DNA from 2 places in the Streptomyces sp. NPDC055099 genome. Region 2 is predicted to be linked to the other one. Evidence: riboswitches for the same ligand, from Rfam matches in the RefSeq annotation. Region 2 holds a riboswitch; the other holds the start of a gene.
What was found. Region 2 has a riboswitch for glycine ahead of gcvT (glycine cleavage system aminomethyltransferase GcvT). Riboswitches for the same ligand answer to the same signal wherever they lie in the genome.
Positions count from the first base shown of each region.

Region 1: linked by a shared signal. The riboswitch ahead of gcvP (aminomethyl-transferring glycine dehydrogenase) and the one ahead of gcvT (glycine cleavage system aminomethyltransferase GcvT) in region 2 are both predicted to bind glycine.

Region 1 is NZ_JBSGUA010000006.1:6,604-21,113, reverse strand. It holds gene ACWFRU_RS16910 (PhzF family phenazine biosynthesis protein) at 221-1,051, shown strand; gene ACWFRU_RS16905 (CPBP family intramembrane glutamic endopeptidase) at 1,118-1,918, opposite strand; gene ACWFRU_RS16900 (substrate-binding and VWA domain-containing protein) at 2,085-3,857, shown strand; gene ACWFRU_RS16895 (glutamate--cysteine ligase) at 3,874-5,391, opposite strand; gene ACWFRU_RS16890 (hypothetical protein) at 5,875-6,459, shown strand; gene ACWFRU_RS16885 (DUF5999 family protein) at 6,765-6,956, shown strand; gene gcvP (aminomethyl-transferring glycine dehydrogenase) at 7,055-9,940, opposite strand; glycine riboswitch at 10,138-10,235, opposite strand; gene ACWFRU_RS16875 (PRC-barrel domain-containing protein) at 10,380-10,760, shown strand; gene ACWFRU_RS16870 (DNA polymerase IV) at 10,810-12,231, opposite strand; gene ACWFRU_RS16865 (MerR family transcriptional regulator) at 12,269-12,904, opposite strand; gene ACWFRU_RS16860 (bifunctional nuclease family protein) at 13,075-13,548, opposite strand; gene ftsR (transcriptional regulator FtsR) at 13,602-14,345, opposite strand; gene ACWFRU_RS16850 (FHA domain-containing protein) at 14,388-14,510, opposite strand, start outside.
Region 2 is NZ_JBSGUA010000015.1:29,164-43,673, reverse strand. It holds gene ACWFRU_RS31105 (ABC transporter substrate-binding protein) at 1-398, opposite strand, end outside; gene ACWFRU_RS31100 (ABC transporter permease) at 501-1,505, opposite strand; gene ACWFRU_RS31095 (enhanced serine sensitivity protein SseB C-terminal domain-containing protein) at 1,860-2,633, opposite strand; gene ACWFRU_RS31090 (enhanced serine sensitivity protein SseB) at 2,759-3,562, opposite strand; gene ACWFRU_RS31085 (AAA family ATPase) at 3,624-4,298, opposite strand; glycine riboswitch at 4,452-4,557, shown strand; glycine riboswitch at 4,558-4,668, shown strand; gene gcvT (glycine cleavage system aminomethyltransferase GcvT) at 4,705-5,838, shown strand; gene gcvH (glycine cleavage system protein GcvH) at 5,897-6,274, shown strand; gene glyA (serine hydroxymethyltransferase) at 6,305-7,564, shown strand; gene ACWFRU_RS31065 (L-serine ammonia-lyase) at 7,792-9,162, shown strand; gene ACWFRU_RS31060 (GNAT family N-acetyltransferase) at 9,194-9,853, opposite strand; gene ACWFRU_RS31055 (EF-hand domain-containing protein) at 9,935-10,150, shown strand; gene ACWFRU_RS31050 (hypothetical protein) at 10,269-10,541, shown strand; gene ACWFRU_RS31045 (NADPH-dependent F420 reductase) at 10,666-11,325, shown strand; gene ACWFRU_RS31040 (endonuclease domain-containing protein) at 11,402-12,142, shown strand; gene ACWFRU_RS31035 (glycoside hydrolase family 25 protein) at 12,151-12,705, opposite strand; gene ACWFRU_RS31030 (YncE family protein) at 12,805-13,992, opposite strand.

The sequences.
Region 1 (14,510 bases), on a different contig from region 2:
ACAACCACTCCTTCTCTACATGTCTCGTAGGTGATCTATCGCGCCATCGTTGATCAGTCGCGATGCCTCAACGATATATCGGAACAGTTCGTCTGGCAACCCTTCCCTCCGCCCATCCCCTCCGAGACACAGACCGGCCCCCCAACGCCTCCCTCAATCGGGCCACCCACCCCCGATTGGCCTTGTCCTGTCCCTGCATTGGCCCGCTAGCGTCGACGGCATGCCGACTTCTCAGTCCTCCCACCGCATCCGCGTCGTCGACGCCTTCACCGACCGGCCCTTCTCGGGCAACCCCGCGGGCGTCCTCCTCCTCGACGCCTTTCCCGATGACGCCTGGCTGCAGAACGTGGCCACCGAGGTCAATCACGCCGAGACCGCCTTCGCGCACCGCCTCCCCTCGGGCGGCGAGGCCGACTGGGCGCTGCGCTGGTTCACGCCCGCCACCGAGGTCGACCTCTGCGGCCACGCCACGCTCGCCACCGCCCACGTACTGCAGGCCACCGGCGCCGCCGAAGGCCCCGTACGGTTCGCCACCCGCAGCGGAGTCCTGACCACGACCGCGCACGCCGACGGCACCATCACCATGGACTTCCCGACCGCCCCGCTCACCCCGGCCGCGATCCCCGACGGCGTGGCCGAGGCACTCGGCGCCGAGCCGCTCGCGGTGTTCGACGCGGGGGCCAGCCTCGGTGACCTGCTGGTCGAGCTCGCCGACGAGAAGACGGTGCGCGCCCTCACCCCGGACCACAAGGCCCTCATCCGGCACTCCGAGCGCGGCATCATCGCCACCGCACAAGCCGAGGACCCCACCCGCGGCTACGACTTCGTGTCCCGCTGCTTCTTCCCGCGCGTCGGCATCGACGAGGACCCGGTGACCGGCAGCGCCCACACGGCCCTGGCCCCCTTCTGGTCCGAGCGCCTGGGCCGCACGGAACTCACCGGCCTGCAGGCCTCGGCCCGCAGCGGCCTCGTCCGCACGGAGCTGCGCGGCGACCGCACCCTCCTGACGGGCCGCGCGGTCACCGTCATCGAGGGCGACCTGTACGCCTGACGCGACTGTGGGGACGTACGACCCAGCTCGTACGTCCCCACAGTCATGCCCGCCGACCGCCCGCCCCTAGGGCGTCGGCAGCCACCCCACCTTCCCCGCAAGCAGCGAGTACCCCACGAACGCCCCGATATCCAACAAGGAATGCGCCACCACCAGTGGCCCGACCCGCCCCCACCGCCGGTACAGGAGCACGAAGACCACCCCCATCGCCATGTTCCCGATGAACCCGCCGATGCCCTGATAGAGGTGGTAGGAGCCGCGCAGCACCGAGCTGCCGACCAGCGCGGCCATCGGCGTCCACCCCAACTGCCCGAACCTGCGCAGCAGATAGCCGACGACGATCACTTCCTCGAGCACCGCGTTCTGCACCGCGGAGAGCACGAGCACCGGGTACTTCCACCAGACGTCGGGCAGATCCTCCGGCACCACCGTCAGGTTGAACCCGAGTCCTCGCGCGGCCAGATAGAACGCGATGCCGGTACTGCCGATCACCGCGGCGATCGCCGCCCCGCGCCCCAGGTCCGGCCACGGCCGGCTCCGGTCGAAGCCGATCGTGCGCAGCCCCGCGCCCTCCCGGATCAAAAAGTGCGCGACCAGCGCCACCGGCACCAACGCGGTCGAGATCCCGAACAGTTGCCACGCGAGATCAAGCCAGGGGCGCCCCGGAGCGGCCGAGGCGTTCATGGTCGCCGCCTGATCCTTCAGACCACCCGGTTTGGTGACCGATCCGACAAAGCTGATCAGCGCGGACACACCGCTCGCGCCCAGTGAGAGCGCCAGGACGAGCAGCGTCTCGTCCCTCAGGATCCGTCGCGATGGCCCCTCGCCCCGAAAAGAACCGGCCAACGGCCCGGACTCCGCTTGCACTCCGCCTCCAGTTGAGTAATCCCGCCTCATCCCCATCTCCGCCCCGCTAGGGTCTCGAAAGAAGTTACGAAGATCGTGCGCGACAGGCCGAGGGGGACGGACGCCGACTGCGGTCATGCCACCCCCTCTTTCCTTGCTTCATCATTCAAGGAGGGGCACCACCGCCATGGGACGTCACAGCTTGCCCGATGCGTACGGGACGGACGCACCCGACCCTCGGCCACGCACCCGCGGCCGCACCGTGGCCATCGCGACGGCACTCGTCCTGACGGTCGCGGCGGGCACGGCGGTCGCGGTCCGCAGCGACCTGCTGAGCTTCGGCGGTTCGTGCCGTGAGGACACGGTGGAGGTGGACGTCGTGGCCGCCCCCGACATCGCTCCCGCCCTGCGCGCGGCGGCCGACGACGCGCGCGAGAAGGAAATCACGTCGGATGGCGCCTGCATCGACGTACGGGTGAGCGCCCGTGATTCGTACAAGGTCGCCGACGAACTGCGGACGGGCAAAGGCACTCCGGCGTACGACGTGTGGGTGCCGGACTCCGAACTGTGGCTGCAGCGCGTAGGCCTGGGCGGCGAGCGGGACAGGGTCTCACCCGCGGGGAACATAGCCTCCTCCCCGGTTGGCATGGCCATGGTCCCCGCTGCGGCCGAGACCCTGGGCTGGCCCAAGAAGACGTACAGCTGGCCGGAGTTGGCGGGCGCGGCGATGAAAGGCGACAAGCTGCGGCTCGGCGCCGCCGATCCCGCGCGCAGCGCGACCGGCCTGCTCGCGCTCACGAAGCTGAGCGCGTCGGCGAAGAAGTCGGGCGGCAAGGACGGCGACACCCAGGCGGCAGCGATGGCCAAGGCACTGTCCGCGCGCACCTCCGACAGCGACGGCCAGCTCCTGGACACCCTGGCCCGCGACTCCTCCGGCACCGAACAGGGCAATCCGCGCCGCAACCACGCGCTGATCCTCTCCGAGCAGGCCGCGTACAAGCACAACGCGACGGCGGGCGAGGAGAACAGCCTGGACATGTTCTATCCGAAGGACGGCTCACCGCGCCTCGACTACCCCTACACCCTGGTCCAGGAGGACGAGCTGTCCACGGACCAGAGCCGCGCCGCCCTGCGCTTCATGACCCTGTTCAGCGATGAGGCGGGCCGCGCGATCCTGGAGAAGCACGGCTTCAGGACCGGCGCCGAGGCCCCGTCGGAGAAGCTCGTCACGGCGGCCGGCGGCCGCACTCCCCAGCCGTACGGCGACGAGGCGAGCGAGCCGCCCTCTGAGAAGGACCTCCAGGAGACGCTCGGCATGTGGACGATCACCGTCCAGAGCGCCCGGATCAGCACGGTCGTCGACGTCTCGGACTCCATGGGCGAGTTCGTGCCGGGCCGGGGCCAGACCCGGATGGAGATCACCAAGTCCTCGCTGCTCCAGGCACTCGCGGGGTTCACCGACGAGGACGAGATCGGCCTCTGGGAGTTCGCGACTCTCCTGGACGGCGAACGCGACTACCGCAAGCTCGTGCCCACCGAACGGCTGGGCGACCGCAAGGGCGAGGGCACCCAGCGGGACAAGGTCTCCGAGGCCTTCGGCGACCTGGCCCCCATCCCGGGCGGCGCGACCGGCCTGTACGACACCACGCTGGCGGCGTACAAGGAAGCCACGTCCACCTACGCCCGCGGCAAGTTCAACGCGCTGGTGGTCCTCACGGACGGCGCGAACCAGGACCCCGGCTCCATCGCGCGCAGCAACCTCATCGCACAGCTGGAGAACCTCGCCGACCCCAAGCGCCCGGTGCCGCTCATCGCCATCGCGGTCGGTCCGAACGCGGACAAGGAGGAGGTCGTGCAGATCGCGGAGGCGACCGGCGGATCGGGCCATCAGGTCGACGACCCGGCGCAGATCCACGCGGTCATCCTCAAGGCCATCATGGAGGCGGGCAGCCACGGCTGAGCCCGCCCCCTGCGCCTCAGCTCAGGACGGCCGGCTCCGGCAGCCCCACCGGCCAGGTGTGCACCGGGTCGCCCGCGTGCATCAGCTCGGCGTAGCGCCGGGTGGTCGCGGCGAGGGCGGCCTCGCGTTCGAGCCCGGTCTCCAGGGCCTGGTGGTAGGTGGCCGCCTGCCAGGACGCGCCGTTGACCCGGCGCCTGCACCGCTCCTCGATGACGCCGAGGTAGAAGTCCCGGTCCGCGGGCTCCACGCCCCACGCGTCAAGCCCGGCCGCGGCCAGCGGCAACAGCTCGTCGCGTACGAGGGCGACCGCCGGCAGCTCCACGAGCCCGCCCGACCTGCCCCGCCGCGGCCACTGCAGCCGGGCCTCGATGCCGTCGCGGCACGCGGTGTCGAAGTTGCGGGCGGCGGCGTCGAAGGGCAGCCGGGTCCACACGGGCCGGGGTTCCTCGGCGAGGGCGCGTACGACGCCGTAGTAGAAGGCGGCGTTGGCGATGACGTCGGTGACGGTGGGGCCGGCGGGCAGGACACGGTTCTCCACCCGCAGGTGCGGGACGCCGCCCGCGATGCCGTACACGGGGCGGTTCCAGCGGTACACGGTGCCGTTGTGCAGGACGAGTTCGGCGAGCTGCGGCACCCGGCCGTCGTCGAGCACGGCCAGCGGGTCCTCGTCGTCCACGAGGGGAAGCAGCGCGGGGAAGTAGCGCAGGTTCTCCTCGAAGAGCTCGTACGCGTCGCTGATCCAGCGCTCGCCGAACCAGGTCCGCGGCCGCACCCCCTGCGCCTGCAGTTCGGGCGGGCGGGTGTCGGTGGACTGCAGGAACAGCGGGGGCCGCGACTCGCGCCACAGCTCACGGCCGAACAGGAACGGCGCGTTGGCGCCGACGGCGACCTGCGCCGCGGCGACGGCCTGGGCCGCGTTCCACACGTCGGCGAACCTGCCCGGGGTGACCTGGAGGTGCAACTGCACCGAGGTGCACGCCGCTTCGGGCGCGATCGAGGCGGACGTGCAGGTGAGCCGCTCCACGCCCTGGATGTCCAGGACGAATTCCTCGCCGCGCGCGGCGACGATCTGGTCGTTGAGGAGCGCGTAACGGTCGACGTCGGAAAGGTTTCCCGAGACCAGGTCGTGGTGTGCGAGTGTCGGCAGAATGCCGATCATCACGATGCCGGCGTTCACCTCGTTCGCTTTTCGGTGGGCATAGGCGAGGCCGGTGCGCAGCTCTTCGGCAAGTCGGTCGAGAACACGTCCGCCCAATCGGTGCGGTGCGATATTGACTTCAAGATTGAACATTCCGAGTTCCGTCTGGAAGTCCCGGCTCGCGATCCGTTCGAGAACTTCGGCATTCAGCATTCTCGGCATGCCGTCGGGCCCCGCGAGATTCAGTTCGATCTCCACGCCCATCAGATTCTTGGGCCGGTCGAACCGCTCCTCGTCCAACAGCCTCCGCAGCCCCGTCAGACACTCCTTGAGCTTGTCCCTGTACCGGCGCCGCTCGGCCAGATCAAACGTTCCTGCTACGACCTTCTCCCCCATCGAAGCGTCCCCTCCTCGGATGGGCAGCCAATGATCCGGCCGCGGTGTCTCGGTGGATGATGCCCTGCAATGTGATCGATAACGCCCCGCACATGCCCCTGGCCCAGTACGCTCGACGCCAAGTCCGAGCGGCACATTCACCGGGCATGGGGTGCGCCGGGGAATCCTCGCATCGACGCCTGGTGAAAAACACCGACGAGAATCGGCCGACCGCTGCGGGGAAAGCGGCCGAGGTCAAACGTCCGGACTCTTCCAGAATCGGGTTAAAGTCCGCAAAATGGCGACCGGATAACGCCTTGCAGGCAATATCGGGTGCGGTTAGACGAAACACTGCCTGAACACGTGTCGTATAAACTCCGCGAACGAGGCAGAGAGTTGGCGCTCGCGGTCCCCAGCCCCCGCCCCTCTGACCCCGGAGCAGACAGCGACGTCCGCACCTGTCCTCGTTCCACTGTGCCTGTCGAATGAGAGAGGCGACCCATCATGCCGCTGCAAGTCCCCCCGGCTCCCGCGCCCGCCCTGCGCAGCGTCCTCGCGGCACTCGGTTCACCCACCGCCGTACGCGAAGCCCGCACCCCGTCCCTGCGTGCCGTGCAGGGACCCGTCAGCCCCGAACTCCCGTTGCCCGTCCACGTACTTGACCGGATCACCCCGGCGGGCACCGCACCCACCCGGCTCGCGGGGTGGCGCTTCTTGATCCGCACGGGCGAGCGAGCCGTCGCCGCGGCGGACACGATGCTGACGCCTGACGGGTGGACCTTCTCGCACTTCTTCGAAGGTCCGTACATAGCGTCCACGGAACGCGCCCTCCGTCATGCCGAAGCGATGCCAATGCCGTACCAACCACGACTGTTGTCCGTACCCGAGCTTTACATGCTGACACTCTGGTTGCACGGCGACTGCACCGCGGACGGCGCGGACGGTCCTCTCGCGCCCTCGGACGTCCTCGTGCCCCTCGCGCCCGCGCCCCCGGGCATCGCGGCGCACCACCCGCACCGCGCCACGGAGCTCCTGAAGGTCCTCACGCACCGCATGACGCCGGCACCGCTGCTCGGCTCGCCCGCCTGACCTCGCCGTACGTCTCCGTGCCCCGCCGCCGCCCAGGCCGCGGGGCTCGGCGCGTGGGGTGCCCATACGGACTAGCCCGGTATGACCACCCCGAACCACCCGAAGAGACAGTGCAGTTGGGCTGAACCGTCCGGGCGGGTGATACGTCATTAAGCAGTAAGGAGCGCTGCCGCCAAATCCCTGCGGATTGACGCCCGTAGGGCAACACTGGGAACGGACCGACTCAACGGGGGGCGGTTATGAACACCGCATCGAGCCGCAAGGCAGACGTCACAGCCATCACATCACAGCGAAAGAACCCATCCATGTGCCAGCACCAACCACCGTGCCCGACAGCCGACTCCGCAGACCGGGAAGCCGCGCTCCTCATGGCGAGCCACCCGGAGCAGGGCTGGAGCCTGCTGTGCAACGGCGTCCTCCTCTTCGAGGACACCGGTGAGCTGCTGCCGGACGGCCAGATCATCGCGCCGCATCGACCGCTGGTGACCGCGGCCTGAAGCGACGGCAGCACGGCACGGGCAAAAGGACAACAAAGGGGCCGACCCGGAGAGACAAACCTCCGGACCGGCCCCCACGCATGTTCGAGGCCCCGATATCAGTCCTCGTACGCATCCAGCGGCGGGCAGGAGCAGACCAGGTTCCGGTCGCCGTACGCCTGGTCGATGCGGCGCACCGGCGGCCAGTACTTGTCGGCGGCCACCACGCCGGCCGGGAACACGGCCTCCTCGCGGCTGTACGCGTGCTCCCACTCACCGCCGAGCGCCGCCGCGGTGTGCGGGGCGTTGCGCAGCGGGTTGTCATCGGCGGGCCAGTCGCCGCCGACCTTCTCGATCTCCGCGCGAATGCTGATCATCGCCTCGCAGAACCGGTCGATCTCGACCAGGTCCTCGCTCTCGGTCGGCTCGATCATCAGCGTCCCCGCGACCGGGAACGACATGGTCGGCGCGTGGAAGCCGTAGTCGATGAGCCGCTTGGCGATGTCGTCGACGCTGACACCGGTCGCCTTGCTCAGCGGGCGCAGATCGATGATGCACTCGTGCGCGACGAGCCCGCCGGGGCCGGTGTAGAGCACCGGGTAGTGCGGCTCGAGACGCTTGGCGATGTAGTTCGCGGAGAGCACCGCGACCTGCGTGGCGCGCTTGAGCCCCTCACCGCCCATGAGGCGTACGTACGCCCAGGAGATCGGCAGGATTCCGGCCGAGCCCCACGGCGCCGCGGAGATCGGACCGACGCCGGTCTCGGGTCCCGCGGCGGGCTGCAGCGGGTGGTTGGGCAGGTACGGCGCGAGGTGCTCGCGCACACCGACCGGGCCGACGCCGGGGCCACCGCCGCCGTGCGGGATGCAGAAGGTCTTGTGCAGGTTCAGGTGCGAGACGTCGCCGCCGAACTTGCCGGGCTGGGCGAGGCCCACCAGGGCGTTGAGGTTCGCCCCGTCGACGTAGACCTGGCCGCCCGCCTCGTGCACCTGGGCGCAGATGTCGGCGACGTGCTCCTCGAAGACACCGTGCGTGGACGGGTAGGTGATCATGAGCACGGACAGTTCGTCGCGGTGCTTCTCGATCTTGGCGCGCAGGTCCTCGACGTCGATCTCGCCGTCGTCGCTGGTCTTCACGACGACGACCTTCATGCCGGCCATCACGGCGCTCGCGGCGTTGGTGCCGTGCGCGGACGACGGGATGAGGCAGACGGTGCGCTGCTCGTCGCCGTTGGCGCGGTGGTAGCCGCGCACGGCGAGCAGTCCGGCGAGCTCGCCCTGCGAACCGGCGTTGGGCTGCAGCGAGACCTTGTCGTACCCGGTGACCTCGGCGAGCCGCTCCTCCAGCTCACGGATGAGCGTCAGATAGCCCTGCGCCTGCTGGGCGGGCGCGAAGGGGTGCAGCTGTCCGAACTCGGGCCAGGTGACTGGCTCCATCTCGGTGGTCGCGTTGAGCTTCATGGTGCAGGAGCCCAGCGGGATCATGCCGCGGTCGAGCGCGTAGTCGCGGTCGGCCAGCTTGCGCAGGTAACGCAGCATGGCGGTCTCGGAGCGGTACTGGTGGAAGACGGGGTGCGTGAGGTACTCGTCGCCGCGCAGCAGCTCCGCGGGGAGCGAGTCCTCGGTCCGGGCGTCGAGCGCCTCGATGTCGGCCTCGACCCCGAACGCGCCCCAGATCGCGGTCAGTTGCTTGCGCGTGGTGGTCTCGTCGCAGGCCAGGGAGACGTGGTCGGCGTCGACCTGGTGGATGTTGACGCCACCCTCGCGGGCCGCCGCGACGAGCGCCTCGGCCCTGCCGGGCACCCGCACGGTCAGCGTGTCGAAGTACGCGCCGTGCACGACCTCGACCCCGCCCGCGGTGAGCCCCGCGGCCAGCACGGTCGCGTAGCGGTGGGTACGCCGCGCGATGGCCTTGAGTCCCTCCGGCCCGTGATAGACGGCGTACATTCCGGCCATCACGGCGAGCAGCACCTGAGCGGTGCAGATGTTGCTGGTGGCCTTCTCGCGGCGGATGTGCTGCTCACGCGTCTGCAGCGCGAGCCGGTAGGCCTTGTTGCCGTCCGCGTCCACGGAGACGCCGACGAGCCGCCCCGGCAGGCTGCGCGCGAACTTCTCGCGCACCGCCATGTAACCGGCGTGCGGGCCGCCGAAGCCCATCGGGACGCCGAAGCGCTGCGTCGTGCCGACGGCGATGTCGGCGCCGAGCTCACCGGGCGAGGTCAGCAGCGTCAGGGCCAGCAGGTCGGCGGCGACGGAGACGATGGCGCCGAGCTCGTGGGCCTGCTCGATGAGCGGCTTTATGTCGCGTACGGCACCCGAGGCGCCGGGGTACTGGATCAGCACGCCGACGACACCGCGCTCGGCGACCTCGGCCGGGATGCCCTCGCTCAGATCGGCGACGACGACCTCGACACCGGTCGGCTCGGCACGCGTCTGGATCACGGCGATGGTCTGCGGCAACGCGTCGGCGTCGACGAGGAAGACACCGTCCTTGACCTTGCCCATGCGCCGCGACAGCGCCATGGCCTCGGCGGCCGCGGTCCCCTCGTCGAGCAGCGAGGCGCCGGAGGTGGGCAGCCCCGTCAGCTCGGCGACGACGGTCTGGAAGTTGAGCAGCGCCTCGAGGCGGCCCTGGGAGATCTCGGGCTGGTACGGCGTGTAAGCGGTGTACCACGCGGGGTTCTCCATCACGTTCCGCAGGATCACCGGCGGCGTGAAGGTCCCGTAGTAACCGAGCCCGATCATGGAATCGAGGACCTGGTTACGGTCGGCGAGGGAGCGCAGCTCGGCGAGCACCTCGGCCTCGGTGCGCGCCCCGGGCAGGTTCAGCGCCTCGGCGTTCTTGATCACATCCGGCACGGCGGCCGCGGTGAGCTCGTCGAGCGAGCCGTACCCGACCTGCGCGAGCATCTTGGCCCGTGCTTCCACATCGGGACCGATGTGCCGCTGCTCGAAGGGAATGCCCTGTTCGAGCTGGGAGAGCGGGATACGAGGTGTGGCGGTCATTGCGGAGGCCTCCTGGTCTGACGCGACCTGCGAGGGGCACCACGGCGCGGGTACCCGGACGGCCTCCCCCTCTGTCATCTCAACCTGAGAGTTTCACCGGTCCGTGCCCCGCGAGAGGCGCCGTACCGGCTTTCACCGTCGGTGAGGAAGGGGACCGGACGTGCCCGCCCGACGCCCGCCCTACTTTCCAGAGTGACCTCGTCCGTGCGGTACAGGGGCCTGAGAGATTCCGGGGAGGAGTTGCTCCTTCGGCGCCTCCGGTGTCTCGACCGGAGAGCTCTCCCGCACGGGGTCAGCAGCCAAGCGCCAGCCTACCAGCGAGGACCGTGACCGTTCCCTCGAGTGGCCACCTGCCCCGAAGTGCTCTTTCGTAGTGATTGCGAACGAACGAGGATGAGTTACGCCCCACTTCGACAAGCCTCGACCAGTTGGAGGGCCCGTGCAGACCGACATCGATCCGCGCAATTTGATCGGCCGGAAGGCGTTCGACCGGAACGGGGCCAAGATCGGCACGATCGACGAGGTCTATCTCGACGACGCGACCGGCGCCCCGGAGTGGGCCGCCATACGCACGGGCCTGTTCAGCCGGGACACCTTCGTCCCCCTGGAACCGAGCGAGCTCAGGAGCGACGGCACCCTGCACATCCCCTTCGAGCGCTCACTGATCAAGGACGCCCCCGATTTCGGCGTGGGCCGCCACCTCTCCCCCGAACAGGAACTGCAGCTCTACCACCATTACGGCCTGGACATCACGCCTCCGCCGTCCACACCACCACCGGACAAGGACTTCGGCAACATCGCGGGGCAGGAGAAACCCTGACACCCGCGCGGCAGCCCAGGTGACCCCGGCGGGACAGGCGCCCCCGGCGTCACCGCGGCTCCACCGCCCCGGGAGCCGCCACCAGGGGCAACGGCTCCGCGGGCTCGAGCGCCGGATCATCCGTACGGAACGTCCGCACCCGCCCCGGCATGGTCGACTCGGGCGTCTCGAAGCGCACCGTGACCCGCCCCAGGCCACTGCCCTGCACCCAGCCGTACCCGTACTCGGCATGCCGCACGTCGTGCCCCGCGGCCCACCGCCGCTCGGCCGGAACGGCCGGCTCCACCCCCGCCTCGGCCATGGGCTGCGCCACGGCCTCCCCGCCCCGCTCCTCCTCCGTCTCCTGCTGCGTCTCCGGTGCCTCCGTGGCCTCGGCCCGCGCCTCGGCCTCCGCCTGGGCCTGCGCTTGCGCGAAGAGGTCCTCCTGCGTGTAGTCCGCGAGCCCCGTGACGCCCACTCCCAGGAGCCGCACCCCTCCGGTGGTGTCCACGGACTCCAGGAGCCGCGCGGCGGCCTCCCGCACCACCCCGTGGTCGTCCGTGGGCCCACGCAGCGTCTCGGAGCGCGTCAGCGTAGAGAAGTCGAACCGCCGCACCTTCAGGACGATGGTCCGCCCCGAGTGCCCGGCCGCCCGCAGCCGCTCCACACAGCGCTCGGCGAGCCGCGCGACCTCGCCCCTGACCCGTACCCGGTCATGGATGTCCACGTCGTACGTGTCCTCGACACTGACCGACTTGGATTCCCGCTCTGCCACCACGGGCCGCTCGTCCCGCGCCAGCGCCATCGCGTACAGCGCGCTGCCGTGCGACTTCCCCAGGAGCCGCACGAGCTCGTCCTCGCCCGCCTCCGCGATCTCCCCCACGGTCGTGATCCCGCCCCGCCGCAGATGGTCCCCGGTGGCAGGACCGACGCCGGGCAGCGTCCGCACCGGCATCGGGGCGAGCAGGTCCCGCTCGGTGCCCGGCACTATCAGCCGCAGCCCGTCGGGCTTGGCCTCCTCCGAGGCGATCTTCGCCAGCATCTTGGACGCGGCGAGCCCGACCGACCCCGCGAGCCCCGTCACCGCCTTGATGTCCGCGCGCAGCCGCTCGCCCACCTCCAGCGCGGACGCCCGGTCGTCGGCCACCCCGCCGGCCTCCAGGTCGACGAAGGCCTCATCCAGGCTGAGCGGCTCCACCAGCGGCGACAGCTCCCGCAGCAGCGTCATCACCTGGTCGCTGATCTCGCGGTAGAGCCCGAAGCGGGGCACCAGATAGGCGGCATTGGGCGCCAGGCGCCGCGCCTGCCCCATCGGCATCGCCGAGTGCACACCGAACTTCCGCGCCTCGTACGAGGCCGTGGCCACCACGCCCCGCGGCCCCAGCCCGCCCACGACCACGGCTTTCCCGCGCAGACTCGGCTTCGCGGCCTGCTCTGCGGACGCGTAGAAGGCATCCATGTCGAGATGCAGGATCGTGGGCGCGGTTCTCACATCTCTGATGCTGCCTTACGCCACTGACAACGCGGCCTCACACGGCCCTGTTGCGCCGCCTCGCGAGCTCATCGGCGGGGTTCTGGCGCACCAGCGTCTCGCCGGTGTCGATCCGCTCCCCGTGCAGCTGCGAGAGCGCCGCCTCCACGTCCCGCCACACGACGCCCACGGCGATCCCGAAGATGCCCTGGCCGCCCTGGAGCAGGTCGTGGACCTCGTCGGGCGACGTGCACTCGTAGACCGTCGCGCCGTCGCTCATGAGCGTCATCCGCTCCAGATCCTTGAAACCGCGGTCACGCAGATGCTGGACCGTGGTCCGGATGTTCTGCAGGGACACACCCGTGTCGAGGAAGCGCCGCACGATCTTCAGGACGACGACGTCCCGGAAGCTGTAGAGCCGCTGGGTCCCCGAACCGCCCGCGGACCGCACACTGGGCTCGACGAGGCCCGTACGGGCCCAGTAGTCGAGCTGTCGGTAGGTGATCCCGGCGGCCGCACACGCGGTGGGACCCCGGTAACCGATCTGTTCCTGTTCGGACTGTCCGGACGTGGCGTCCCCGCTCCCCTGAACGCTCCCCTGAACCACCATCGGCCTCTGCGGAGAGGGACCGGCAGTGCTGGTGTGAAGCGGATACGGCCCACCCATCGCCGCACCGTCGCCGCTGCTTCTCACGCCGACCTCCGTCCTTGACCTGCCTTCACGACGGTAGGCAGTCACCAGGGGCTCGTCAACGATCGCCACACTCGGCACGCCGAGTGATAATCACCCTAAGAGTGGTTTGCTGTCCCGCACTGCCGGGAAAGGCTAGCCGGATGGCCGGCCGGGCCCTCGGAAGCGACGGCCTATTGGCTGTTGGTGCCGAAGTCCTCGGGAGAGATCTGGTCGAGGAACTCGCGGAACTTCTCCACCTCGTCCTCCTGCTCGTCCGGAATGGCGATGCCCGCGTCGTCGAGGACTCCGTCGCTGCCGTAGATCGGCGTTCCCGTACGGAGCGCGAGCGCTATGGCGTCGGACGGCCGGGCGCTCACCTCGACTCCACTGGCGAAGACCAGCTCCGCGTAGAAGACACCTTCCCGGAGGTCCGTGATGCGCACCTCGGTGAGCTCCTGACCCACCGCCTCCAGCACGTCCTTGAACAGGTCGTGGGTCAGCGGCCGTGCGGGCGCCATCCCCTGCTGTGCGAAGGCGATCGCGGTCGCCTCCCCTGGTCCGATCCAGATGGGGAGGTATCGATCGCCTCCCACTTCACGCAGGAGCACGATCGGTTGGTTGGAGGGCATTTCCACCCGGACACCTACGACGTCGAGCTCGTTCACACAGCAACCCTAGGACGTGCCCGGCCGGTTTGGGTAGTCGGGCACCCCCTGAGTCAGGGCAACCGGACCCCGAGCGCCGTCTGTACCAGTGCAGAATGCAGCTTTCCGGTCAGCCCGGCGAGTTCCTTCGTACGGGCTTCCGCATGGGCCCTGGTCTGCGGATTGCGGTGCCGGCGCAGCGGCGCGACGACCTGGTCGACCAGACCGGCCTCGCGTTCGGCCGCCGTTTTCACGGCGCGCAGATGCCTGGGTTCGATACCGAATCGCCCAAGTTCGACGACGAGCGCGGCGACCGTCACGGCCTCCGCGTCGTAACCACCGTCCGGCAAGGGCACGATGAGCCCGTACGTCTCCCAGTCGGCGAGCTGCTCCGCGTCGATCTCGGCGGCTGCCAGGAGCTCCGCACGGCCCACACGGGCGGCAGTGGGCTCCACGGCGTCACTCACGCCCCAGGCGTCACCGGGCTCGCGCGGCTGCCCCAGAGAGGGCACAGAGACCCGCTCTCCGCGCTCCAGGGCGTCAAGGTGCTCCCGGATCACCTTGAGCGGCAGATAGTGGTCCCTCTGCATCCTCAGGACGTGACCGAGCCGCTCGACGTCCTGGGGGCTGAATTTGCGGTAGCCAGAGGGCGTGCGCTCCGGCTCGATGAGCCCCTCCGCCTCCAGGAACCGGATCTTGGAGATCGTGACCTCGGGAAACTCGTCACGCAGCGCGTTCAGCACCGCGCCGATGCTCATCTTCCGATGGTCCTCGGCGGCGGTGCCGTTCCCGGCACCGCCCCTCGGTGTTTGAAGCATGGACCTTCCTGGGGGTCCCCCCGGACGACGTCCGGGGGAGGATCAGATGCCGATGCCCCGCTGGCTCGCGTAGAAGACCAGCCGGTACTTGCCGATCTGCACCTCGTCGCCGTTCGACAGCGCGACCGAGTCGATGCGCTCCCGGTTGACGTACGTGCCGTTGAG
Region 2 (14,510 bases):
CAGGTGAGACCGTCACGCAGCTTGTACGTGTAGGTCTTGCCGTCGTCGCTGATCTTCGCCGTGGACTCGGCGAGGTCGGGGACGAGCTTGTTGGACGCGGCACCCGGCTTGGTGTCGTACGTGATCAGCGTGCGGGTGTAGAACCGCATGAAGTCCCACGTCATGCCGTAGTAGGCACGCTGCGGGTCGGCCGAGTCCAGGTCCTGCTTGGCGATGAACTTGAGCGTTCCGCCCTTCTTCGCCGACTTGTTCGCGACCTTGCCGATCGCCGCGTTGTAGCCGGCGCCCTTGCTGTCGTCGTCGTCGCTGCCGCCGCCGCACGCCGTGGTGGTCACCAGCGCCGCCACGACGAGGGCCGCGCCTGCGGTCAACCGTCGTTTAGAGGAACCTGTGGGCATTTCTCGCATCCTCCGAGATTCGCGGTCCCAGGCTTTGACTGCCTTGAGAACCATGGGAAGAGCCACCTGACGCTGCGGCAGGGGCAAGCCAGTTGGAGCTGTTTACCGAGTTCCCTTGGGGTCCAGGGCGTCGCGCAGCCCATCACCGAAGAGGTTGAAGGCAAGCACGGTCACGAAGATCGCCAGGCCGGGGAAGACCATGAACATCGGATCGTGCTCGTACGTCGCGAGGGCGTCCCGGAGCATGCCGCCCCAGGAGGCCGTCGGCGGCCGTACACCTGCGCCGAGGAAGCTGAGCGCCGCTTCGGTGAGGATGTTGGTGGGGATCATCAGGGTCGCGTACACCGTGATCGGTGCGATCAGGTTCGGCAGCAACTCACGGAAGAGGATGTGCCGTTGACCGCCGCCGAGGCTGCGGGCCGCCTCCACGTACTCGCGTTCGCGCAGGCTGAGGGTCTGGCCGCGGACGATGCGCCCGACGTAGGGCCAGCCGAAGAAGCCGATCACCAGGATCAGGACGGCGATGCGGACCCCGCTGCCGGTGAGGCCGAGCAGGTCGTCGGGGAGGACCGAGACCAGGGAGATCACGAAGAGCAACTGCGGGAAGGCGAGCAGCACGTCCATGACACGGCTGATCGTCGCGTCGACCCAGCCCCCGAAGTAACCGGCGATGATGCCGAAGAAGGTGCCGAGCGCCACGGCCACCACGGCGGCGAGGAACGCCACCAGGAGCGAGATGCGGGCTCCGTAGACGATGCGGCTGAAGACGTCGCGGCCCTTGTTGGGCTCTACTCCGAAGAGGAAGTCCCAACTCATGCCGCCGAACGCGCCCTTGGGCAGGTTCGTCAGGTCTTCCAGCTCTTCCTGATGAAACTCGTTGGGCGGGTGGCCCAGCAGGGAGACGATCAGGGGTGCGAAGACGGCGACAAAGACCAGGACGAGCACGGTGATGCCGCCGGCCAGAGCGACCCTGTCCCGCTTCAAGCGGTTCCAGGCGATCTGCTTGAGGGACCGCCCCTCGACCTTCTTCACCCCTGCATCAGCTGCGGGAGCGACGTCCGCTGTCGGGTCCGCGTCCGCAGGTGTGTCATGCAATGGTGCCGTCATCGTGGCAGGGACCCCTCTCAACCGGTGGTGACCGGCCCGCACTTGCCGCTGTAGCGACGTGATCAGTCCGTCGTACACAGGGGCGAAGCGCCCCTGGTGCGGGAGTCTTCATCGGGGTCGCGATCTGTTACCAGCCTTGACGGTGAATGGATGCGCAACCGTGATGCTGATCGAGGTGTTCCGTTATCCGGACGCACGTGAACGAGGGTCGAACACGGGGCAGTTGGGTCGCAAGGTGCCACGGGAGCCCATAGGCCCCCTCCACCATCAGAACGGACATCGTGACGGTCAGGGCAGGTATACGAGCCGCGGTGGCCGGTTCAAGGCCCTCTCGGGGAGGGGCGCGGCGCCGGTTCAGTACTGCGCGGGGTAGCCGTAACCGCCCGCGGGCGCCGGTGCGGGCTGGGCCTCGCGGTCGTAGAAGGGGCGCGCGTTGGCACGCAGCCACATGGCCACCGGGTCGTACTGGTCGGACATCGCGACCGTCGACACGGGCAGGCCGTCGGGGACCGCGGCGATCGACTGCTGCATCATCGTGCGCACCCCGTCGACCGACGCCGGCGAGGTGTCGTACACATCGAGACCGATGGCCAGATACGGGGCGCCGAGCGCGGGCTGCACCCAGGCGCGGCGCAGCGAGCGGACCGCGGGGGTGCGGTGGGCGTTCTGCGTGAGCAGGGCGTAGAACTGGGGGATCTCGATGGCCGGTTCGGTGAGCCTGAGCGGCCCCGCGGGCAGCAGGTCGAGGCCCGAGGCGATGCGCCGCAGGTCGAGCCAGGGGATGCCGACACCGCCGCCGGGCGCGTGGGGGTTCAGCCAGAGGCCGTAGTGGTCGGGGAAGAGGGTGCGGGCGATGTCGAGACCGCCGACCACCTCGTACGAGCGGTTCCAGCCACTGGCGGAGAGCTCCTGGGCCGAGGTCACGCACGGGGCGTAACCCAGGCCCTCGACCTCCATGTTCCCGTACTGGGCGTCGGGGGATCCGGCCTGGCCGTGCCAGAGCAGCATCCACACCTGGTCGGCGGCGAGCGCCCGCAGGAGCGCCTCGTAGGCGTCATAGCGCCCCGGCGTCACCTGGCGCAGCATGTGCTCGACCTGCCCGGCCGCAGCCGTGCCCGACGCACTCACCCTTAACCGCCCCTTCGCGATGACCCGCTGACCCGGTGGAACTCCGGCTCATGAAACCAGCTTATGCGGCGATCCTGACACCGACTTGACGTACGGCACCCTCACACACGTACCTGCACATGTCCTTACACATGTCCGTGCTCGTGTCCCGGTGTCCGGACGAAGAAGGTCCTGACGCGCTCGCGCATCCAGTCGGCGACCGGGTCCTGGGCCACGTCGAGCAGCACCAGGTTCACCGGCCAGGCCACCGGGGACTGCCCCAGTGCGCGGCCCAGGGCTTCCATCGGGAGCTCGCGCTCGTTGCCCTCCCAGGAGGTCAGTTCGACGCCGACGAACAGTGCGGGGTCACCGCCCTCGACGCTGGCCAGGCAGCGGCGGGCGCTCAGGACGACGCCGGTGGCCTCGAACTCGCGGGCGGCGGCGGACAGGAAGTCGACCGGGTCCTCCTGCCAGTCCGGTTCGAAGAGGCGTACGCGGCCGCCGGTCGCGGGGCCGTCCAGCGGGGTGCGCCCGGCGCGGCAGAGTTCGGCGACGGCGGGCGGCGGCAGCGGCACACCGACCGTGCCGTCCGGGTTGACCGCGATGCCCAGCTGCGGGGGCAGGCCGCGCGCGAACTCCACGGCGGGCGCCACGGTGCAGCCCATGCGCCCGCCGGTGGCCTGGTGGAACTGCTGCTCGGAGCTGAAGACGGGGACATAGGCCTGGCCGTCGATCTCCAGCGTGGGCAGGTCGAGGGTGCCGCTGTCCGGGCCCCCGCCGTTCGGCAGCGGGACCCAGACGTGGCTGCGGCCGAGCACCTCGACGATGCGGGCCCCCGCGGACGCCCGGGGCGCTCCGGGGGTGCCCAGGGATGCCGCGAGCACCTCTTCGAGTTCGTTGCCCGGCCATCCTCCGTAGGGATGGGCGTGCGCCTGCGCCGGAATGTCCATCTCTTCTAACCCCTGATCGGTCCCGCTCTGCCTGCGGCACGACCCTAACGCGGCGGGCGGCTCAGTCCCCGAAGCCGATCCCCCGCAGCACCCCGGCCGCCGTCCGGTCCAGAAGCACCGCCGAGCCGCAGCCGCGCGGCAGGTCGCCGCGCTCGGCGGCGCCGACGAGCCGGCCGACCGTCCTGCGGTGGCGCGCGAAGGCGTACCGCGACACGCCGCGCCCGCGCGCGAGCTGCCCCTCTATGGCGGTGTCCGGCGGCACGTCGAGCAGCAGCAGGTGCAGGGTGGTGCCGCGCCGCGCGGCCTCGCGGGCCAGCCAGCGGCGCACCCAGGCCTGGGTGCCGCAGTCGTGCACCACGACGCCCTCGCCGGAGCGCAGGGCCTTGCGCAGGCCCGCGTAGTGCGCGATGCGGACCAGCGGGCGGTACACCGCGTACGGCAGGAGGCTCGGCATGCGCCGGGCCCAGCGGTCGCGGGTGTCCTGCGAGTCGATGCGGGGGCCGGCGACGGCTCTGCGCATCAGCGTGGACTTGCCGCTGCCCGGCAGCCCGGAGACGACGATCAGATCGCCCTCGCCGAACGTGAGCCGGTACGGGCTGTGGCCGGTCCGCTGCCGCAGGTCGCGGACGACGGCCGCCGGCAGGGGGCCGCAGCTCTCCCTGGTGGGGGCGGCGGCCTGTTTGGGCAGGGCCACCCCTGTGTTGGTCGCGTAGACACTCGTCCTGCGCACCGTGATCGGCCTCCCCTTAGCGGTCACGTACCTGCTTCCCGCAGCTTCCCCGGCAAGTGTAAAGAGAAGGTAATGCGGCACAACAGCATTACTGGACTGGCACTGCCTTGTGACGCAGGCGCGTGCAATGATGTGCGCGCAAACTCCATACAGGCCGTTTGAATCCGCGCGGGAGAGTTCCCGGTGACCGTCGCACGACGCACCGGGGCGCCGAAGGAGCAAGTCCCTCCCTTGAATCTCTCAGGCCCCGTACCGCGCGGGCGAGGCACATCTGAAAAGCGGGCCGCCTGCGCGGCTCCACCCAAGGTGCAAGTCATGACCCTCATACGTACGGGTCGTGGTGAACCTCTCAGGTTCCGATGACAGATGGGGAGGATCGACCTCGCCCGTCATGCCCCTGGGAGTTCCACGAATGAGTACTGCCCCCCGTCTGACCGCACTCGATGCCGTGCATCGTGCGCTCGGCGCGACCATGACCGACTTCGCGGGCTGGGACATGCCGCTGCGGTACGCGAGCGAGCGCGACGAGCACAACGCCGTGCGCACCAAGGCCGGTCTCTTCGACCTCTCCCACATGGGCGAGATCACGGTCCGGGGGCCCGAGGCCGTGGACCTCCTGAACTTCGCGCTCGTCGGCAACATCGGCTCCATCGGTGTCGGCCGCGCCCGCTACACGATGATCTGTGCCGAGGACGGCGGCATCCTGGACGACCTGATCGTCTACCGGCTCGGCAAGCCCGAGACCCCCGAGTACATGGTGGTCGCCAACGCCTCGAACGCCCAGGTCGTGCTCGACGCGCTGACCGCCCGCGCCGAGGGCTTCGACGCCGAGGTCCGCGACGACCGTGACGCGTACGCCCTGCTCGCCGTCCAGGGTCCCGAGTCCCCCGGCATCCTGAAGTCACTCACGGATGCCGACCTGGACGGCCTCAAGTACTACGCGGGCCTGCCCGGCACGGTCGCGGGCGTGCCCGCGCTGATCGCCCGCACGGGCTACACGGGCGAGGACGGCTTCGAGCTGTTCGTCGCGCCCGGCGACGCCGAGAAGCTGTGGAACGCGCTCATGGAGGCCGGCGAGCCCGCGGGCCTGGTCCCCGCCGGTCTCTCCTGCCGCGACACGCTGCGTCTTGAGGCGGGCATGCCGCTGTACGGGCACGAGCTGACCGCGGAGCTGACGCCCTTCGACGCGGGCCTCGGCCGGGTCGTCAAGTTCGAGAAGACCTCGCAGTCCGACACCTTCGTGGGGCGCGCGGCGCTCGCGGCCGCCGCGGAGCGCGCCGAGGCCGCTCCCCCGCGCAAGCTGGTCGGTCTGATCGCTTCAGGCCGCCGCGTCCCGCGCGCGGGCTTCTCCGTGGTCGCCGACGGCAAGGTCATCGGCGAGGTCACCTCGGGTGCACCGTCCCCCACGCTGGGCAAGCCGATCGCCATCGCGTATGTCGACGCGGCGCACGCCACCCCCGGCAGTGAGGGTGTCGGCGTGGACATCCGGGGCACGCACGAGCCGTACGAGGTCGTGGCGCTGCCGTTCTACAAGCGCCAGAAGTGACACCCCGCACAACAGCCTCGTCCATCAGCACTCCCCCGCGTACAGGAGAATTCAGGTCATGAGCAACCCCCAGCAGCTGCGTTACAGCAAGGAGCACGAGTGGCTCTCGGCCGTCGAGGACGGTGTGGCGACCGTCGGCATCACGGAGCACGCGGCCAACGCGCTCGGTGACGTCGTCTACGCCGACCTGCCCGAGGCCGGTGCCGCGGTGACCGCGGGCGAGACGTGCGGCGAGCTCGAGTCGACCAAGTCCGTCAGCGACCTCTACTCGCCGGTCACCGGCGAGGTCGTCGAGTCGAACCAGGACGTCGTGGAAGACCCGTCGCTCGTCAACTCCGCCCCGTTCGAGGGTGGTTGGCTCTTCAAGGTGCGCGTCTCGGAGGAGCCGAAGGACCTGCTCTCCGCGGACGAGTACACCGAGTTCTCCGGCAGCTGAAGCCCCCCGAAGACCCTTAGGGACCACCTGATGTCGCTTCTCAACACCCCTCTCCACGAGCTGGACCCGGACGTCGCCGCCGCCGTCGACGCCGAGCTCCACCGTCAGCAGTCCACCCTGGAAATGATCGCCTCGGAGAACTTCGCTCCCGTCGCCGTCATGGAGGCCCAGGGCACGGTCCTCACCAACAAGTACGCCGAGGGCTACCCCGGCCGCCGGTACTACGGCGGCTGTGAGCACGTCGACGTCACCGAGCAGATCGCGATCGACCGGATCAAGGACCTGTTCGGCGCCGAGTACGCCAACGTCCAGCCGCACTCCGGCGCCTCCGCCAACCAGGCCGCCCTCTTCGCGATCGCCCAGCCCGGCGACACGATCCTCGGCCTCGACCTGGCGCACGGCGGCCACCTCACCCACGGCATGCGCCTGAACTTCTCCGGCAAGCAGTTCAACGTGGTCGCGTACCACGTGGACGAGGCCGGTCTGGTCGACATGGCCGAGGTCGAGCGCCTGGCCAAGGAGAACAGCCCCAAGGTGATCATCGCGGGCTGGTCCGCCTACCCGCGTCAGCTGGACTTCGCGGAGTTCCGCCGGATCGCCGACGAGGTCGGCGCGAAGCTGTGGGTCGACATGGCGCACTTCGCCGGTCTCGTCGCCGCCGGTCTGCACCCGAACCCGGTGCCGTACGCGGACGTGGTGACCTCCACCACGCACAAGACGCTCGGCGGCCCGCGCGGCGGCGTCATCCTGGCCCGCGACAAGGCGTTCGCGAAGAAGCTGAACTCGGCGGTCTTCCCCGGCTTCCAGGGCGGCCCGCTGGAGCACGTGATCGCGGCCAAGGCCGTCTCCTTCAAGGTCGCGGCCTCCGAGGAGTTCAAGGAGCGCCAGCAGCGCACCCTGGACGGCGCCCGCATCCTGGCCGAGCGCCTGGTGCAGGACGACGCGAAGGCCGTCGGCGTCGACGTCCTGTCCGGCGGCACGGACGTGCACCTGGTCCTGGTGGACCTGCGCAACTCCGAGCTGGACGGCCAGCAGGCCGAGGACCGCCTCCACGAGGTCGGCATCACGGTCAACCGCAACGCGATCCCGAACGACCCGCGCCCCCCGATGGTCACCTCGGGCCTGCGGATCGGTACGCCCGCGCTCGCGACCCGCGGCTTCCAGGAGGACGACTTCCGTGAGGTCGCCGACATCATCGCCGAGGCGCTGAAGCCGGGCTTCGACGCGGAATCCCTGAAGGCCCGCGTCACCGCCTTGGCGGAAAAGCACCCGCTGTACCCCAACCTGTAGCATTTTCGTACGCTTTCTTTCGTACGGACCTTCGGGGCACCGCGCACACTGGACAGTGAGGACAGTGAGTGCGGTGCCCCGGCCCATGCCCCGGCCCATGCCCCGGCTCACGCCCTGCTTTCTGCACCGCCCACCCGTCGCCCGCCACCACCCTCAACCGAGGCGCTGTCGCGCCGCTGAATGCTCTGGCAGACAACGGCGTCTACCAACCACTCTTGGAGTTTCTCGTGGCCCTCTCGGTCTTCGACCTGTTCTCGATCGGCATCGGCCCGTCCAGCTCCCACACGGTCGGTCCCATGCGCGCCGCCCGCATCTTCGCGAGCCGCCTCAAGAACGAGGGCCTGATGGCCCACACCACCGCCATACGGGCCGAGCTCTACGGCTCGCTCGGCGCGACGGGCCACGGCCACGGCACCCCGAAGGCGGTGCTGCTCGGCCTGGAGGGCGAGTCGCCGCGCTCGGTGGACGTGGAGTCGGCGGACGACCGCGTCGAGCAGATCAAGTCGAGCGGCCGCATCAACATCCTCGGCATGCACGAGATCGACTTCGACTTCGACGAGGACCTGGTCCTGCACCGCCGCAAGGCCCTGCCGTACCACGCCAACGGCATGACGATCTTCGCGTACGACCATGAGGGCGGCCTCGTCCTGGAGAAGACGTACTACTCCGTGGGCGGCGGCTTCGTGGTCGACGAGGACGCGGTGGCCGGCGAGAACCCGATCGTGCCGGACGACACGGTCCTCAAGCACCCCTTCCGCACGGGCGACGAGCTGCTGCGCCTCGCCAAGGAGACCGGCCTGTCCATCTCCGCGCTGATGCTGGAGAACGAGAAGGCCTGGCGCACGGAGGAGGAGATCCGCTCGGGCCTCCTGGACATCTGGGGCGTCATGCAGTCCTGCGTGTCCCGCGGCATGTCCCGCGAGGGCATCCTGCCGGGCGGCCTCAAGGTCCGCCGCCGCGCGGCCAACTCGGCGCGCCAGCTCCGGGCCGAGGGCGACCCGCAGGCCCGCGCCATGGAGTGGATCACCCTCTACGCGATGGCCGTGAACGAGGAGAACGCGGCGGGCGGCCGCGTCGTGACCGCCCCGACGAACGGCGCGGCGGGCATCATCCCGGCGGTCCTGCACTACTACATGAACTTCATCCCCGGAGCCGACGAGGACGGCGTGGTCCGCTTCCTCCTCGCGGCGGGCGCGATCGGCATGCTCTTCAAGGAGAACGCCTCGATCTCCGGCGCCGAGGTCGGCTGCCAGGGCGAGGTCGGCTCCGCCTGCTCGATGGCCGCGGGCGCCCTCGCCGAGGTTCTCGGCGGCAGCCCCGAGCAGGTCGAGAACGCCGCCGAGATCGGCATGGAGCACAACCTCGGCCTGACCTGCGACCCGGTCGGCGGCCTCGTCCAGATCCCGTGCATCGAGCGCAACGGCATGGCGGCGGTCAAGGCCGTGACCGCGGCGAAGATGGCGATGCGCGGCGACGGCAGCCACAAGGTGTCCCTCGACAAGGTCATCAAGACCATGAAGGACACGGGCGCCGACATGAGCGTCAAGTACAAGGAGACGGCGCGGGGCGGGCTCGCGGTGAACATCATCGAGTGCTGATTCCCGCCGCTGGGGTCCGCCACTGAGGCCCTCAGCGCGCCACGAACAGCGCCTCCGCGCCCACCGGCCGGTACCCCGCCGCCTGGAAGACCCGCACGCTGCGCGCGTTGCCCGGGGACTGCTGCGCCCATACGTGGGACGCGCCGGGCGCCAGGTGCCGGGCGGCGAGGGCGAGCGCTCGGCCCAGGCCCCGGTGGCGTACGTCCTCGTCGACCTCGATCGCCGCCTCCCAGCGCCCGGCGAGTCCCCGGCCGAGGACCAGCACCCCGCCCCCGGCGGAGGCCCACACCCGCACGTCGTCGCGGCGCTTGCGGGCACGGGCCACCCGGGGGTGGTCGGGGTCGTCGATCTCGCGGAGGTCCAGGGCCGGTTCGGGGGCGCCCGGCAGGGTGTCGGCCACGGTCAGGAGGTCGGTGGTGTCCGTCGCGCGGCCCGTCCGCTCCAGGAAGGCGGCAAGGAACAGCGGGTTCATCGTGGCGGCCAGCGGATCGCAGTCGAGCGCGGCGAGGGTGGCGTGCACCCACCGCGGGTCCTCGTCCGTGAAGACCACCGAGTGCGCGGTGAAGGCGAGCACCCCCGCGTCGCGGTGGCAGGGCTGCGGGACGACGGTGGTCGTGCCGTCGGGCGGCGGGAACCGACCGTGGGCCGCCGCGTCGAGGATGGTGCCGAGCGTCGCAGGGGTGCTGGCCATGGGCGTACTCCTTGTGATCGCGGGCTCGGACGGCCGATACCCTGACCCTCGTCAGTAATGCACGAAGAAGGGGTGGATCCGGTGGCGGACATCGAGGAAGCGCGTAAGACGTTCGACCAGTTCGACGCGGACGGCGACGGCTTCATCACAGCGGCGGAGTGGAAGTCGGCCATGGCCAAGATGGGGGACTTCTACGTCACCGAGACGGTGGCCGAGGCCGTGATCGGCACCAAGGACACCGACAAGGACAAGCGCCTCTCCTTCGACGAGTTCTGGGCGAGCCTGAACAAGAAGTAGTGGCCGTACGCAGGAGGGGCCCGGTACGCGAGAGCGCCGGGCCCCTCCCGCGTGTTCAGCGGGCGCGCCGCGCCGCCCGCACGCTCCACCGCCCTTCCGTGCGCTCAAGCCGCACCGGGTGGTCGAAGCATTTGCTGATCCGGTCGCTCGTCAGTACGTCGTCCACGGCGCCGGAGGCGAGCGCGCGGCCCTCCCGCAGCACGGCCCCGGCTTCCGCCCCCTGGCGCAGGCGCTCACCCCGGAGGGCGGCACCGTCGTCGCCTACGGCTGGCTCGACCCGCGCCCCGCGGAGCTCCTTTGGCTGCCGGCCCTGAAGATCCACTTCTACGCGGACGCGCACCGCCTGATGGAGTCCAATACGCACATCGGCAAGCTCGTGGTGAAACTCTGAGGGAGGCCGATCCAGCCGACCGGAAACACCGGCCCGGAATACTCCACCCATTCCGGAGGTTGGCTCCGTTACGAGTTACGAGTTACCTCACGACACCGGCGAACCACCCCCGGAGGGGTCAGTCATGAAGATCGGCATCATCGGCGCGGGCAACATCGGCGGCAACCTCACCCGTCGCCTCACGGCCCTCGGCCACGACGTGTCCGTCGCGAACTCCCGTGGCCCGCACACCCTCACCGACCTCGTCGAGGAGACCGGCGCCACGGCCGTACCGGTCGAGGAAGCCGCGCGCGGCGCCCAGGTCGTCGTCGTGACGATCCCGCTGAAGGCCGTCCCGAACCTGCCGTCCGGCTTCCTCGACGGCGCAGCCGAGAACGCCGCCGTCATCGACACCGGCAACTACTACCCCCAGCAGCGTGACGGGAAGATCGCCGAGATCGAGGAGGGCCTGACCGAGAGCCGCTGGACCGAGCGCCAGATCGGCCACCCGGTCATCAAGGCATTCAACGGCACATACGCCCAGGACATCCTCGACAAGCCCCAGCCCAAGGGCACCCCCGGCCGCGTCGCCCTCCCGGTCTCCGGCGACGACGAGGCCGCGAAGAAGGTCGTACGCGACCTCATCGACGAGATCGGCTTCGACACCGTCGACAACGGCGGCCAGGACAACTCCTGGCGCCAACAGCCGGGCACCCCGGTCTACGGCCTGGCCAAGGACACGGAAGCAGTCACCAAGGCCCTGTCCGAGGCATCCCCGGAACGCACGGCGGAGTGGCGCGCCTAATCGAACTGCCGTGTCACCTCGGCGTCCCTCCACGGCACCGAGGTGACCCGCTTCCACCCGGTTCGTTGATCGATCCATGCGTATCTGTTCGGCCAAGGGAGACGGGTGGGCGTGCGACCGGACCTCCGACAGGCATGCCTTCACGAAAGGGATGTGTCGGACCCACTACACACAGACCCATAGAGGCAAGGCGCTCTCGCGTATTCAACACACCACTACGACTGACGGCATTCACCGGAACTGCCGGTTCGACAACTGCCAGAGGGCCGCCTTGGCCAAGGGCCTGTGCAATGGCCACTACCAACAGCAGTCCGCAGGGCGCCCGTTAGCTCCTCTACGGAGGAAGAGGGACAACGCGACCTACCAGGCGATGGTCGAGAGCGGGTTCGTCGAGTGCCTCGGATGCGGCGAGAACAAGCCGACATCGGCGTATTCAGCGGTGAACCGCGCAGGCGCCCTACGGCCCTACTGCAAGCCATGCAATTCCGAGCGCGTCCGGCTCAGTCACTACAACGTGACCAAGGAATTCCTCGACCAGCTCTGGCGGTTCCAGGGCGAGCGTTGCGCGATATGTGGAATCACTGAGGCAGGGATGCGGACCCCGCATGTCGATCACGACCACTCCTGTTGCAAGGTGGGCAGGAGCTGCGGCATGTGTGTCCGTGGCCTCGTCTGCTCGAACTGCAATGCCTACGGGCTCGCCTGGTACGAGGCCCTGCCGGACCACCTGCGCACATTCGGCCTGCTGAACGATTACATCAACCAGCCACCCGCGAAGCGGTTCCGGGAAGAACCGCTCGCGGCGGAAGAGCCTTAGACGAACGGTCAGTCGACCGTGGCCCAGTCCCGCATTGCCTGCTTGCTGGCGAAGTCCGCCACATTCTTGTCCAACGGCGTCGACGTGTACTGGTGGATGCGCCACTTCGCCTGGATGCGGGGCTTGCCCGCCGTGACGTAGTCGGCGATCCAGAGGCCGTCGCCGGCGAATGATGTGCTGTCGTAGGTGGTCCAGAAATTTCTGTTGCAGTAGAGCAGGCACCTGTGCGAAGGCCGCAGCCTCTTCACCTCACGGATGAACCGGTCCTTCTCCGCGTTGCTCGCTCGGGTGTGTTCGCCCGTCCACTCCCAGTCCACCGCTAGCAAGTCCCCTGACTTCTCAGGGGACTTGCTGACGAAGTACTCCGCCTGTGCCTTGATGTTCCCCGGCCACAGGAAGTGGTAGAAGCCGACCACGCAGCCGCCGTCCCGTGCCCGCTTCGTCTGTGCCGTCAGCCTTGGGTTGACGTACGAGCGGCCCTCCGTCGCTTTTATGATGACGAAGGAGATGCCGTCCGTGTCGAAGGTGGACTGGTACGAGCTGACGTCGATGCCTTTGAGCACGGGCAGCCTCCTGGAAGGCAGAGGGGAGGTCGGCTGGATCTACCCTTGTGGTGCCCGGTGGCCGTGGTGGTCAACCGTTGTAGTACTCAGGCGTATTGCTCAGCGGAAGATCCCCGTGTGTCCGAGCGAGTAGCGGCCCGGCTGCGGGTAGACCGCGAGGCCGTGTGGGCCGCCACCCACCGGGATGCGGGCGGTCTGGACTCCTGTGCGGGTGTCGATGGCGTAGACCTCGGAGTCGTAACGGCCCGACAGCCAGAGGGTGTTGCCGTCCGCCGACACCCCGCCCATGTCGGGGCTGCCGCCCTGGGGGAGCTTCCACTTCTTGGTGAGCTTGTTCTTGGGGAAGTCGAAGACGGAGACGGTGCCCTCGCCGCGGTTGGACACGTACATCTCGCGTGAGTCCCGGCTGACGTACAGGCCGTGGGTGCCCTTGCCGGTCGGCAGGAGCTTCGGCTTGTCGAACTTGTCGCCGCTCAGGACCCACATGCCGTCCGCCATCATGTCGGCGACGTAGAAGGTCTTGCCGTCGGGCGAGATCTTCACGTCCTGCGGCATCGCACCCTTGAAGGGCAGCTTCTGCTGGGCGACCACCTTCATTTTCTCCGTGTCGACCTTCAGGAGTTCACCCGAGAACTCGCAGGAGACGATGAAGTAGCGGCCGTCGGCGGAGAAGTCGGCGTGATTGACGCCGTAGCAGCTGACCGGTTCGGTCTTGACCTTCTTCATGGTGTGCGGGTCGCGGAAGACGAGCTCGCGGTCCATGGAGGCCATCACGATGGCGTACTTGCCGTTGGGCGTGAAGTAGAGGTTGTACGGGTCGTGCACGTCGACCGGCTTGCCCGCCTTGCCGGTCTTGGGATCGATGGGCGTGAGCGTGTGACCGCGGTTGTTGTTGACCCAGAGCGTCTTCATGTCCCAGGAGGGGACGACGTGCTGCGGCTGGACCCCGACGTCGATCGTGTCGATGACCTCGTACGACTCGGGGTCGATGACCGAGACGGTGTTGGAGTTGGTGTTGGGGACGTAGATCCGGGAGGGGAAGTCCTTGACCACCGGGGAGAGCTTGCCCGGGCGGTCGGCCGCGTAGACGTCCTTGGGGTCGAGGACGGGCGGCATCCCCGGCAGACCGTCCTCGGCCTTGGGCTTCGTGGGTTTCTGGATGCCCTTGGTACCGAGGGCTTCGTCCTCGCGGGGCTCGCCGCCGCATCCGGCGAGCGCGGCGGCGACGACGGCACCGGCGGCGACGACCGCTCCGGTGCGCCGGGTGAGGTTCAGGTGCAGGGTCATCAGGTCAGCAACTCCGTGGTCGTCACCGCGCGCGGGTCGCGGCGGTCCGGTCGAGCCGGTGAGGCGGCGCGGACGCTCGGCGCAGCCGGAGATCTCCTCGGGGGCGTCGGCGTCGGCCTCGGGCCGGCGCCCGATCCCGCGCTCGCGCTCGCGCACGCGCCCGTACGCAGGGCTCCACGGCGGTCGGTCTCGGTCACCCGACCATTTAATGGGCAAAGAGGGCAGAAGGCGCTTATTGCGCGCACGCGAGAGCCGCGGGTCGGGACCGGGAGGCGGGAGTCCACCTCGATGCACCTTGCGGAACACTTGCGGAACACCTGTCACAGCTCGAACTTAACCAGCGTTTACCAGGCAGGTGTCCCATCTCACCAAGGATTCACCTTTGAACTGTCGTGGATTGTTGCCCTATGCCCGGAATGGGACTTTTGGATCGCTGGCCCCCGTCTGCCATAGTCGGAGGCACGACCCCCATTGACCCGGGCTCAGGTCGTCAACGGCGTCCGTGGACCACACCCCTT